Regions from separate parts of the Streptomyces antibioticus genome, predicted to be linked through region 3. Evidence: predicted binding sites of a transcription regulator. Region 3 holds the regulator's gene; each other region holds the start of a gene.
The links. The regulator HrcA, encoded in region 3, represses chaperone genes, less so after heat shock. The targets are predictions, from matches to a motif close to TTNGCACTCNGNNNNNCNGAGTGCNAA.
Positions count from the first base shown of each region.

Region 1: the regulator HrcA is predicted to act here: its motif matches at 1,861-1,887, upstream of groES (co-chaperone GroES).
Region 2: the regulator HrcA is predicted to act here: its motif matches at 1,195-1,221, upstream of groL (chaperonin GroEL).

Region 1 covers NZ_CM007717.1:5,197,682-5,200,926, forward strand. The annotation lists gene AFM16_RS23740 (polysaccharide deacetylase family protein) at 1-702, shown strand, start outside; gene AFM16_RS23745 (polysaccharide deacetylase family protein) at 699-1,583, shown strand; gene groES (co-chaperone GroES) at 2,034-2,342, shown strand; gene groL (chaperonin GroEL) at 2,464-3,245, shown strand, end outside.
Region 2 covers NZ_CM007717.1:4,026,190-4,029,434, reverse strand. The annotation lists gene thrC (threonine synthase) at 1-106, shown strand, start outside; gene AFM16_RS18055 (ubiquitin-like small modifier protein 1) at 103-378, shown strand; gene AFM16_RS18050 (cold-shock protein) at 842-1,048, shown strand; gene groL (chaperonin GroEL) at 1,383-3,005, shown strand; gene AFM16_RS18040 (hypothetical protein) at 3,226-3,245, shown strand, end outside.
Region 3 covers NZ_CM007717.1:3,029,212-3,032,456, forward strand. The annotation lists gene dnaJ (molecular chaperone DnaJ) at 102-1,238, opposite strand; gene hrcA (heat-inducible transcriptional repressor HrcA) at 1,239-2,255, opposite strand; gene AFM16_RS13485 (MBL fold metallo-hydrolase) at 2,412-3,137, shown strand; gene AFM16_RS13490 (DUF3097 domain-containing protein) at 3,180-3,245, shown strand, end outside.

The DNA of each region.
Region 1 (3,245 bases), 2.2 Mb from region 3:
GCCTGGCGATGGGGCCTGAAGAAGGTCCCGCTCACCGCACCGGCCCCGCCCGCGCAGAAGCCCCGGATCACCACCCGCGACGGCTTCGAGGTCGACGACCACGAGGAACTCGGCCTGCCGCCGGTCTTCACCCGGATCCCCACCCGGCAGAAGGTCGTCTTCCTCACCATCGACGACGGCGCCGAGAAGGACCCCGCGTTCCTGCGGATGATGAGCGAACTCAAGGTCCCGTACACGGCGTTCCTCAGCGACTACGTCATCGACGACGACTACGCCTACTTCCGCGAGATGCAGAAGCGGGGCGTGACCCTGAACAACCACACCCTGAACCACCCCTACCTGCCCGGCCTCTCCTACCGGAAGCAGCGGCACGAGATCTGCGGCATGCAGGAGGTGCTCCGCGAGAAGTACGGCAAGCGCCCCGCCCTCTTCCGGCCGCCGTTCGGCAACTACAACCGCGACACGCTGATCGCGGCGAAGTCCTGCGGGGTGACGTACGCGCCACTCTGGGCCGAGGAGGTCTTCGTCGACCGCTGGGAGTACCGCGAGTGGGACCGCGACCTCCACCCCGGCGACATCGTGCTGAGCCACTTCCGCGGCAAGGGCCACTGGAAGGGCACCATGCCCGACATGATCCGCCGGTTCCTGAACAAGGTCACGGAGAAGGGGTACGCGGTGGCACGCCTGGAGGACTACCTGTGAGGACGCGGCGGCGGGCCGCGACGGCCTTCCTGCTGGCGCTGACGGTGGCGGCACCGCTCGGCTGCGCCCAGTCGGTCGACCCGATCGAACGGCTCGGCAAGAAGGCGGCGGAACGGGTCGTCCCGCACGAAGCCGCAACCGACGGCGCGACCGACGGCCAGGGAGGCGGCCGTGGCGAGGACCGGCAGCCCTACCGCCGCTGGGGCCTCGCCGCCCCGCTCGCCTCGCCGCCCGCGCCCGCCGCACCCCTGTCCGGCAGCCCCGGCCCGGACGGCACGTCCGCCGGCCGGGCCGCCGCCCTGCCGCCGGTCGTCGACCACATCACCACCCGCGACCCGGTCGTCTTCCTCACCTACGACGACGGCGCCGAACGCGACCCCCGCTTCGTCGACATGGTCCGCGAACTGCGGCTCCCGGTCAGCATGTTCCTCACGGACAGCGTGGTCGGCCCCGGCTACGGCCACTTCGCCCGGCTGCGCTCGGTCGGCGCGAGCCTCCAGAACCACACCCTCGACCACGCGGCCCTGCGCGGTCTGCCGTACGCCGGACAGCGCGCCGAGATCTGCGGCCAGCAGCAGAAACTGCACGCCCGCTTCGGCCTGCGCCCCCGCCTCTTCCGCCCGCCCTACGGCCGGTACGACACCACCACCCTGCGCGCCGCCGCCGACTGCGGCATCACCGCGCTCGTCCTGTGGCGTGCCTCGATGGGCCCCACCGACCTCACCTACACGCACGGCCCCCACCGGCTGCGCCCCGGCGACATCGTCGCCGTGGACCCGGACGAGCTGCTCGGCCCGACCCTGCGCGAACGCACGACACGCCTGCTCCGCCACATCCAGGAAGAGGGCCTGACGGTGGGTCGGCTGGAGGACTACCTGTAGGGCCGGTGCCGGTCGCGCCTATGCCCCCCGGCCGGCCGGGGGGGCAGGTGGCCGATGGGCCGGGAGCCGCCCCCACCAGGGCGCCCAGCCGCACGAGACCAGGGCGCCCAGCCGCACGATTGCCCCGTCGGGCCCGTCTGCCGCCCCGACGCGAGCACCCGCCTCGGGGCGGCCCCGGCGCACGGCCGTCGCCCGGGAAGGCACGCGAACGAAGACCCGGGGCGGCGCTCCACGCCGCCCCCACGATGCCCGATTTCCCGCCCGCGCCCCGCCGTCATTGGCACTCCGCTTGACCGAGTGCTAATCGCAGTCATAGTCTCGGCTCTGGCACTCCCCACTGGAGAGTGCCAACAACGCGACGGGCAGGTCCGGCACCCGCGACGACGGATCCACCTGGTCGCCACCTCAGACAGTTAACCCCGTGAGATCTCCGAAGGGGGAGGTCGGATCGTGACGACCACCAGCTCCAAGGTTGCCATCAAGCCGCTCGAGGACCGCATCGTGGTCCAGCCGCTCGACGCCGAGCAGACCACCGCCTCTGGCCTGGTCATCCCGGACACCGCGAAGGAGAAGCCCCAGGAGGGCGCCGTCCTCGCGGTGGGCCCGGGTCGCTTCGAGAACGGCGAGCGTCTGCCGCTCGACGTCAAGGTCGGCGACGTCGTCCTGTACAGCAAGTACGGCGGCACCGAGGTGAAGTACAACGGCGAGGAGTACCTCGTCCTCTCGGCTCGCGACGTCCTCGCGATCATCGAGAAGTAGTCCACCTCAGGCACACATTGCTCGACACTGCGCCCCTGGCCCCCGCGACCACATAAGAAGCCGGGCGCCCGGGGCGCAGTGCATTTTCCATCCACAGACATCCGAGAGGGCTCCCGCTGTCATGGCGAAGATCCTGAAGTTCGACGAGGACGCCCGTCGCGCCCTCGAGCGCGGCGTCAACAAGCTGGCCGACACGGTCAAGGTGACGATCGGCCCCAAGGGCCGCAACGTCGTCATCGACAAGAAGTTCGGTGCCCCCACCATCACCAACGACGGTGTCACGATCGCCCGTGAGGTCGAGATCGAGGACCCGTACGAGAACCTCGGCGCGCAGCTCGTGAAGGAGGTGGCGACCAAGACCAACGACATCGCGGGTGACGGTACGACCACCGCCACCGTGCTCGCCCAGGCGCTGGTGCGCGAGGGCCTGAAGAACGTCGCCGCCGGTGCCTCCCCGGCCGCCCTGAAGAAGGGCATCGACGCCGCGGTCAAGGCCGTCTCCGACGAGCTGCTCGCCTCGGCCCGCCCGATCGACGACAAGGCCGACATCGCCGCCGTCGCCGCGCTGTCCGCGCAGGACCAGCAGGTCGGCGAGCTGATCGCCGAGGCCATGGACAAGGTCGGCAAGGACGGTGTCATCACCGTCGAGGAGTCCAACACCTTCGGTCTGGAGCTGGACTTCACCGAGGGCATGGCCTTCGACAAGGGCTACCTGTCGCCGTACTTCGTGACGGACCAGGAGCGCATGGAGGCCGTCCTGGAGGACCCCTACATCCTCATCAACCAGGGCAAGATCTCCTCGATCGCCGACCTGCTGCCGCTGCTGGAGAAGGTCATCCAGACCAACTCCTCCAAGCCGCTGCTGATCATCGCCGAGGACCTGGAGGGCGAGGCGCTCTCCAC
Region 2 (3,245 bases), 1.0 Mb from region 3:
GAACACGGGCGACGGCCTCAAGACCCTCGACGCGGTGGCCGGCACCGGCCTCACCGCCACCATCCGTCCGAACCTCGACTCCTTCCGAGAGGCTGGCCTCGCATGAGCGTGACCGTTCGCATCCCCACCATCCTGCGCACCTACACCGGTGGGCAGGCCGAGGTGTCCGCCGACGGGGCGACCCTCGGGGAGGTCATCTCCGACCTGGAGAAGAACCACACCGGGATCGCCGCCCGCGTCCTGGACGACCAGGGCAAGCTGCGCCGGTTCGTCAACGTGTACGTCAACGACGACGACGTCCGCTTCGAGCAGGGCCTGGAGACGGCGACCCCGGACGGTGCCGGCGTCTCGATCATCCCGGCCGTCGCCGGCGGCTGACCGGTGGTTGACCGGCGTTCAGTACCCGCCGGTAGTAACCGTCGGTAACAGCGATTACCGAGCGTTCATCGAATTGCCCCCTCCGTAAGAGAAGCGGAGGGGGCAATTCTGTGTGATTGAGCGCGGTACAGTTGGGGAACCGGGTCGCGAAACCCTGATCCGGAGTCTTTCTTCGCTGCCGCGCGTCCGACAAGAAGTAGCCAAAGTGCGTGCCTCTTGCGTGGCATTTGCGGCATTTGCCGGGCCCGACTTGCCCTGAATTCTGGCGAATTCTCGCCACATTCCGGATCGGGTGCGTCCGGAATTCTCGTCCGACTGACCTGTTGCAGACGGCAGTTGGACAGATACATTCAGCCGCGGTCGACGCGTTCCGGCGCACGCCCCCAACCAACTGGGGGGTGAGGTCTGACCCGGATCCGCGAAGTGTGGATCTGTGCAAGGGCCAGTAATAGGGGAGTTAGGCATGGCTCAGGGCACCGTCAAGTGGTTCAACGCGGAGAAGGGGTACGGCTTCATCGCGGTCGACGGTGGTGCGGATGTTTTCGTCCACTACAGCGCGATCCAGATGGACGGATACCGCACCCTGGAAGAGGGTCAGCGGGTCGATTTCGAGATCTCGCAGGGCCAGAAGGGGCCGCAGGCGGACATGGTCCGACTGGCGACCGGCTGAAGCACGCGCCGACTGACAGCGTCGTTCTTCTGTTTCATCTTCTGTTTCATCTTCGAAGGGCTCGCGCCTCCAGGGGTGCGGGCCCTTCGGCATGCCCGCGGACCCTCCGCCCTCCGGCGACGGGCCGGGCCCGTCCGTGAGAGGCGCTTGCACTCGACCATGCCGAGTGCTAATCATTGGCGTTAGCACTCTGAAGGTGAGAGTGACAACGAAGGACCGGGTCGGTGAGGCCCGCAGGCCAAGTGGGGCAAGGAACCACGGGTCGGCGAGCCGTCCGTCGCGGGCGCGGGCGCGGTCCGAAGAATCACCCCCAGTCCTGGAGGGACCACTTCACATGGCCAAGATCATCGCGTTCGACGAGGAGGCGCGGCGCGGCCTCGAGCGCGGCATGAACCAGCTCGCGGACGCCGTGAAGGTGACGCTCGGCCCCAAGGGCCGCAACGTCGTCCTCGAGAAGAAGTGGGGCGCCCCCACGATCACCAACGATGGTGTGTCCATCGCCAAGGAGATCGAGCTCGAGGACCCGTACGAGAAGATCGGCGCCGAGCTGGTCAAGGAAGTCGCCAAGAAGACGGACGACGTCGCCGGTGACGGTACGACCACCGCGACCGTCCTGGCCCAGGCCCTGGTGCGCGAGGGTCTGCGCAACGTGGCCGCCGGCGCCAACCCGATGGCCCTCAAGCGCGGTATCGAGAAGGCCGTCGAGGCCGTCTCCGGTGCCCTCCTCGAGCAGGCGAAGGATGTCGAGACCAAGGAGCAGATCGCTTCGACGGCCTCCATCTCCGCCGCCGACACCCAGATCGGCGAGCTGATCGCCGAGGCCATGGACAAGGTCGGCAAGGAAGGCGTCATCACCGTCGAGGAGTCCCAGACCTTCGGTCTGGAGCTGGAGCTCACCGAGGGTATGCGCTTCGACAAGGGCTACATCTCGGCGTACTTCGCCACCGACATGGAGCGTATGGAGGCCGTCCTCGACGACCCGTACATCCTGATCGCGAACTCCAAGATCGCCAACGTCAAGGACCTGCTCCCGCTCCTGGAGAAGGTCATGCAGTCGGGCAAGCCGCTGCTGATCATCGCCGAGGACGTCGAGGGCGAGGCCCTGTCGACCCTGGTCGTCAACAAGATCCGCGGCACCTTCAAGTCCGTCGCGGTCAAGGCCCCGGGCTTCGGCGACCGCCGCAAGGCGATGCTGAACGACATCGCCATCCTCACCGGCGGCGAGGTCATCTCCGAGGAGGTCGGTCTCAAGCTCGAGAACACGACCGTCGACCTGCTGGGCAAGGCCCGCAAGGTCGTCATCACCAAGGACGAGACCACCATCGTCGACGGCGCCGGCTCCTCGGAGCAGGTCGCGGGCCGCGTGAACCAGATCCGCGCCGAGATCGAGAACAGCGACTCGGACTACGACCGCGAGAAGCTCCAGGAGCGCCTGGCGAAGCTCGCGGGCGGCGTGGCCGTCATCAAGGCCGGTGCCGCCACCGAGGTGGAGCTCAAGGAGCGCAAGCACCGCATCGAGGACGCCGTCCGCAACGCGAAGGCCGCCGTCGAGGAGGGCATCGTCGCCGGTGGTGGCGTGGCGCTCATCCAGGCGTCCTCCGTCTTCGAGAAGCTGGACCTCGAGGGTGACGAGGCGACCGGCGCCAACGCCGTGCGCATCGCGCTGGAGGCCCCGCTCAAGCAGATCGCCGTCAACGCCGGCCTCGAGGGCGGTGTCGTGGTGGAGAAGGTGCGCAACCTGACCCCGGGCCACGGTCTGAACGCCGCGACCGGCGAGTACGTCGACCTGGTCAAGGAAGGCATCATCGACCCGGCCAAGGTGACGCGCTCCGCGCTCCAGAACGCCGCGTCGATCGCCGCGCTGTTCCTCACCACCGAGGCCGTCATCGCCGACAAGCCGGAGAAGGCCGCGGCCCCGGCCGGCGGCGGCATGCCGGGCGGTGACATGGACTTCTGATCGACCGGTTCCGGTTGATCGACGTCTGACCGAGGGCGGTACCCCTGTGACACGGGGGTACCGCCCTCGGGCGTTCCCCCTGGCGGGGCGGGTTCCGGCAGCCACCTCAGATCTTGATCAAAAACGTGGTGGCCGGGGCCCGCCGGTGGCTAGTTTCTGGGGGACCGCACCGGCACCGACCAGGCCGGGGCAGCACAACAGAACAACAGGGGGAAACACCATGCGCACTTCCACGCGCAA
Region 3 (3,245 bases):
CGAACAAGTCCGAATCGGGCCTTCCCGGCGGTCGGCGCCGCCCCATGACGGCGCTTTCCGGGCCGTCGGACGCCGTGGAAGGCGTCCTTCGGCCCGTTGCGTCAGCGGCCGTTGAAGGCGTCCTTCAGCCGGGAGAACAGACCCTGCTGCCCGGGCTGGAACTGGCCCAGGGGCCGTTCCTCGCCGCGCAGCTTGGCCAGCTCCCGCAGCAGGCGCTCCTGCTCGGGGTCGAGCTTGGTCGGCGTCTGCACCTCGACGTGGACGATGAGATCGCCGCGGCCGCCGCCGCGCAGATGCGTGACGCCCCGGCCGTGCAGCGGGATCGACTGGCCGGACTGGGTGCCGGGCCGGATGTCGACCTCCTCCAGACCGTCGAGCGTCTCCAGCGGCACCTTGGTGCCGAGGGCCGCCGCCGTCATCGGGAGGGTGACCGTGCAGTGCAGGTCGTCGCCGCGGCGCTGGAACATCGCGTGCGGCAGTTCGTGGATCTCCACGTACAGGTCGCCGGCGGGGCCGCCGCCGGGGCCGACCTCGCCCTCGCCCGCGAGCTGGATCCGGGTGCCGTTGTCGACACCGGCCGGGATCTTCACCGTGAGCGTGCGGCGGGAGCGGACCCGGCCGTCGCCCGCGCACTCCGGGCACGGGGTGGGGACGACGGTGCCGAAGCCCTGGCACTGGGGGCAGGGCCGGGAGGTCATGACCTGGCCCAGGAAGGACCGGGTCACCTGGGACACCTCGCCGCGGCCGCGGCACATGTCGCAGGTCTGCGCCGTGGTGCCGGGGGCCGCGCCCTCGCCGCTGCACGTGGCGCAGACGATCGCGGTGTCGACCTGGATGTCCTTGGTGGTGCCGAAGGCGGCCTCCTCGAGGTCCACCTCCAGCCGGATCATCGCGTCCTGGCCGCGCCGGGTCCGTGACCGCGGGCCGCGCTGGGAGGCCGTTCCGAAGAAGGCGTCCATGATGTCCGAGAAGTTGCCGAAGCCACCCGCGCCGAAGCCGCCCGCACCGCCGCCGCCCGCCTGCGAGAGGGGGTCGCCGCCGAGGTCGTAGACCTGCTTCTTCTGCGGGTCCGAGAGCACCTCGTAGGCGGCGTTGATCTCCTTGAACCGCTCCTGGGTCTTCGGATCCGGGTTGACGTCCGGGTGCAGCTCGCGGGCGAGCCGGCGGAATGCCTTCTTGATCTCATCCTGCGACGCGTCACGGCGCACGCCGAGAACGGCGTAGTAGTCCGTGGCCACTCAGGACTCCGCCAGGATCTGTCCGACGTACCGTGCCACCGCTCGTACCGCTCCCATCGTTCCCGGGTAATCCATGCGGGTCGGTCCGACCACGCCGAGTTTGGCGACTGCCTCAATGCCCGAACCGTAGCCGACCGAGACCACCGAAGTGGAGTTGAGTCCCTCGTAGGCGTTCTCGTGACCGATGCGTACGGTCATGCCCGAATCTCCCGCCTCGCCCAGGAGTTTGAGGAGAACGACATGCTCCTCAAGGGCTTCCAGGACGGGCCGGATGGTGAGAGGGAAGTCATGTCCGAAGCGGGTGAGATTGGCGGTGCCGCCGATCATCAGCCGCTCCTCGTTCTCCTCGACGAGCGTCTCCAGCAGGGTGGAGAGCACGGTCGAGACGGTGCCGCGGTCGTCGGCCTCGAAGGCCTCCGGCAGGTCCTCGACCAGCCGCGGCACATCGGTGAACCGGCGGCCCGCGACCCGGCTGTTCAGCCGCGCCCGCAGATCCGCGAGCGACGCCTCCCCGAAGGGCGCCGGGCAGTCCACCATCCGCTGCTCGACCCGGCCGGTGTCCGTGATCAGCACCAGCATCAGCCGGGCGGGCGCGAGCGACAGCAGCTCGACGTGGCGGACGGTGGAGCGGGTCAGCGAGGGGTACTGCACGACGGCGACCTGCCGGGTGAGCTGGGCGAGCAGCCGTACCGTGCGCGCCACGACGTCGTCGAGGTCGACGGCGCCGTCGAGGAAGCTCTGGATGGCGCGCCGCTCGGGCGCGGTCATCGGTTTGACGCCGGCCAGTTTGTCGACGAACAGCCGGTAGCCCTTGTCGGTGGGGATGCGCCCCGCGCTGGTGTGCGGCTGGGCGATGTACCCCTCCTCCTCCAGGGCCGCCATGTCGTTGCGGACGGTGGCCGGGGAGACGCCGAGGTTGTGGCGCTCGGTGAGCGCCTTGGAGCCCACGGGTTCCTCGGTGCCCACGTAGTCCTGGACGATGGCGCGCAGCACCTGAAGCCTTCGCTCGCTCAGCATCGCGCCCACCTCCAGACGTCGTGCACCGGTCCCCCGGGCTCCTCGCCTGGCACTCTTCCCGTTCGAGTGCCAGCGTTCCCCCGCCAGTGTACGGCGGTGGGGTACACCCGGGGCAAGGTCGACGGCGGCCGGCGGCCATACCGTTAGCGTCGCGGTATGACGGTGACTTGGGAAGAGCTGGGGTGGGAGCGGGTCGCTGCGGGGGTCGGGCGGTGCCGGCTGCCGGGCTGGGACTGCACGGCGGGGCTGGTCGTCGGGGCGGGCTCGGCCCTGCTCGTGGACGCCGGGGCGAGTGTGGCGGAGGGGGCGCGGCTGCGGGCCGAGGCGGAGGAGCTGGCCGGCGGGCGTGTGACCCATCTCGCGCTCACCCACCCGCACTTCGACCATGTGTTCGGCGCCGCGGCGTTCGCGGGCGCGGAGATCTTCGGGGCGGTGGGTCTGGAGACGGTACGGGCGGAGGAGCTGCGGGCGGACGCGGTGCGTCACGGGCTCGACGAGGCCGCGGCGACGGAGGCCGCGGACGTCCTGGTGCGGCCCCATCACGCCGTCTGCGGTGAGCGGACCCTCGATCTGGGCGGCGCCCGGCAGGTGCTGCTGGCGAACGTCGGCCCCGCCCACACCGCCCACGACCTGGTGGTCCTGGTCCCCGGCGCGTCCGGTACGCCCGAGGTGGTGTTCTGCGGCGACCTGGTCGAGGAGTCCGGTGAACCGCAGGCGGGGCCGGACGCGGCGCCCTCGCACTGGCCGGCCGCGCTGGACCGGCTGCTCGACCTCGGCGGCGAGGACGCGCTGTACGTGCCCGGTCACGGGGCGGTGGTGGACGCGGCGTTCGTGCGGGCGCAGCGCGAGGCGCTGGCGGCGCGTTTCGGCGTGTCGCGCTGATCCGGGACCGATCGGGCCGGCGCTTCTCCTATCGTCATCCGAATGCGCCAGTACTCCGCCGATCTGACCCCTCCCTGGAAGAAGCCCAAGCCCGTCCCCGAGGTCCCG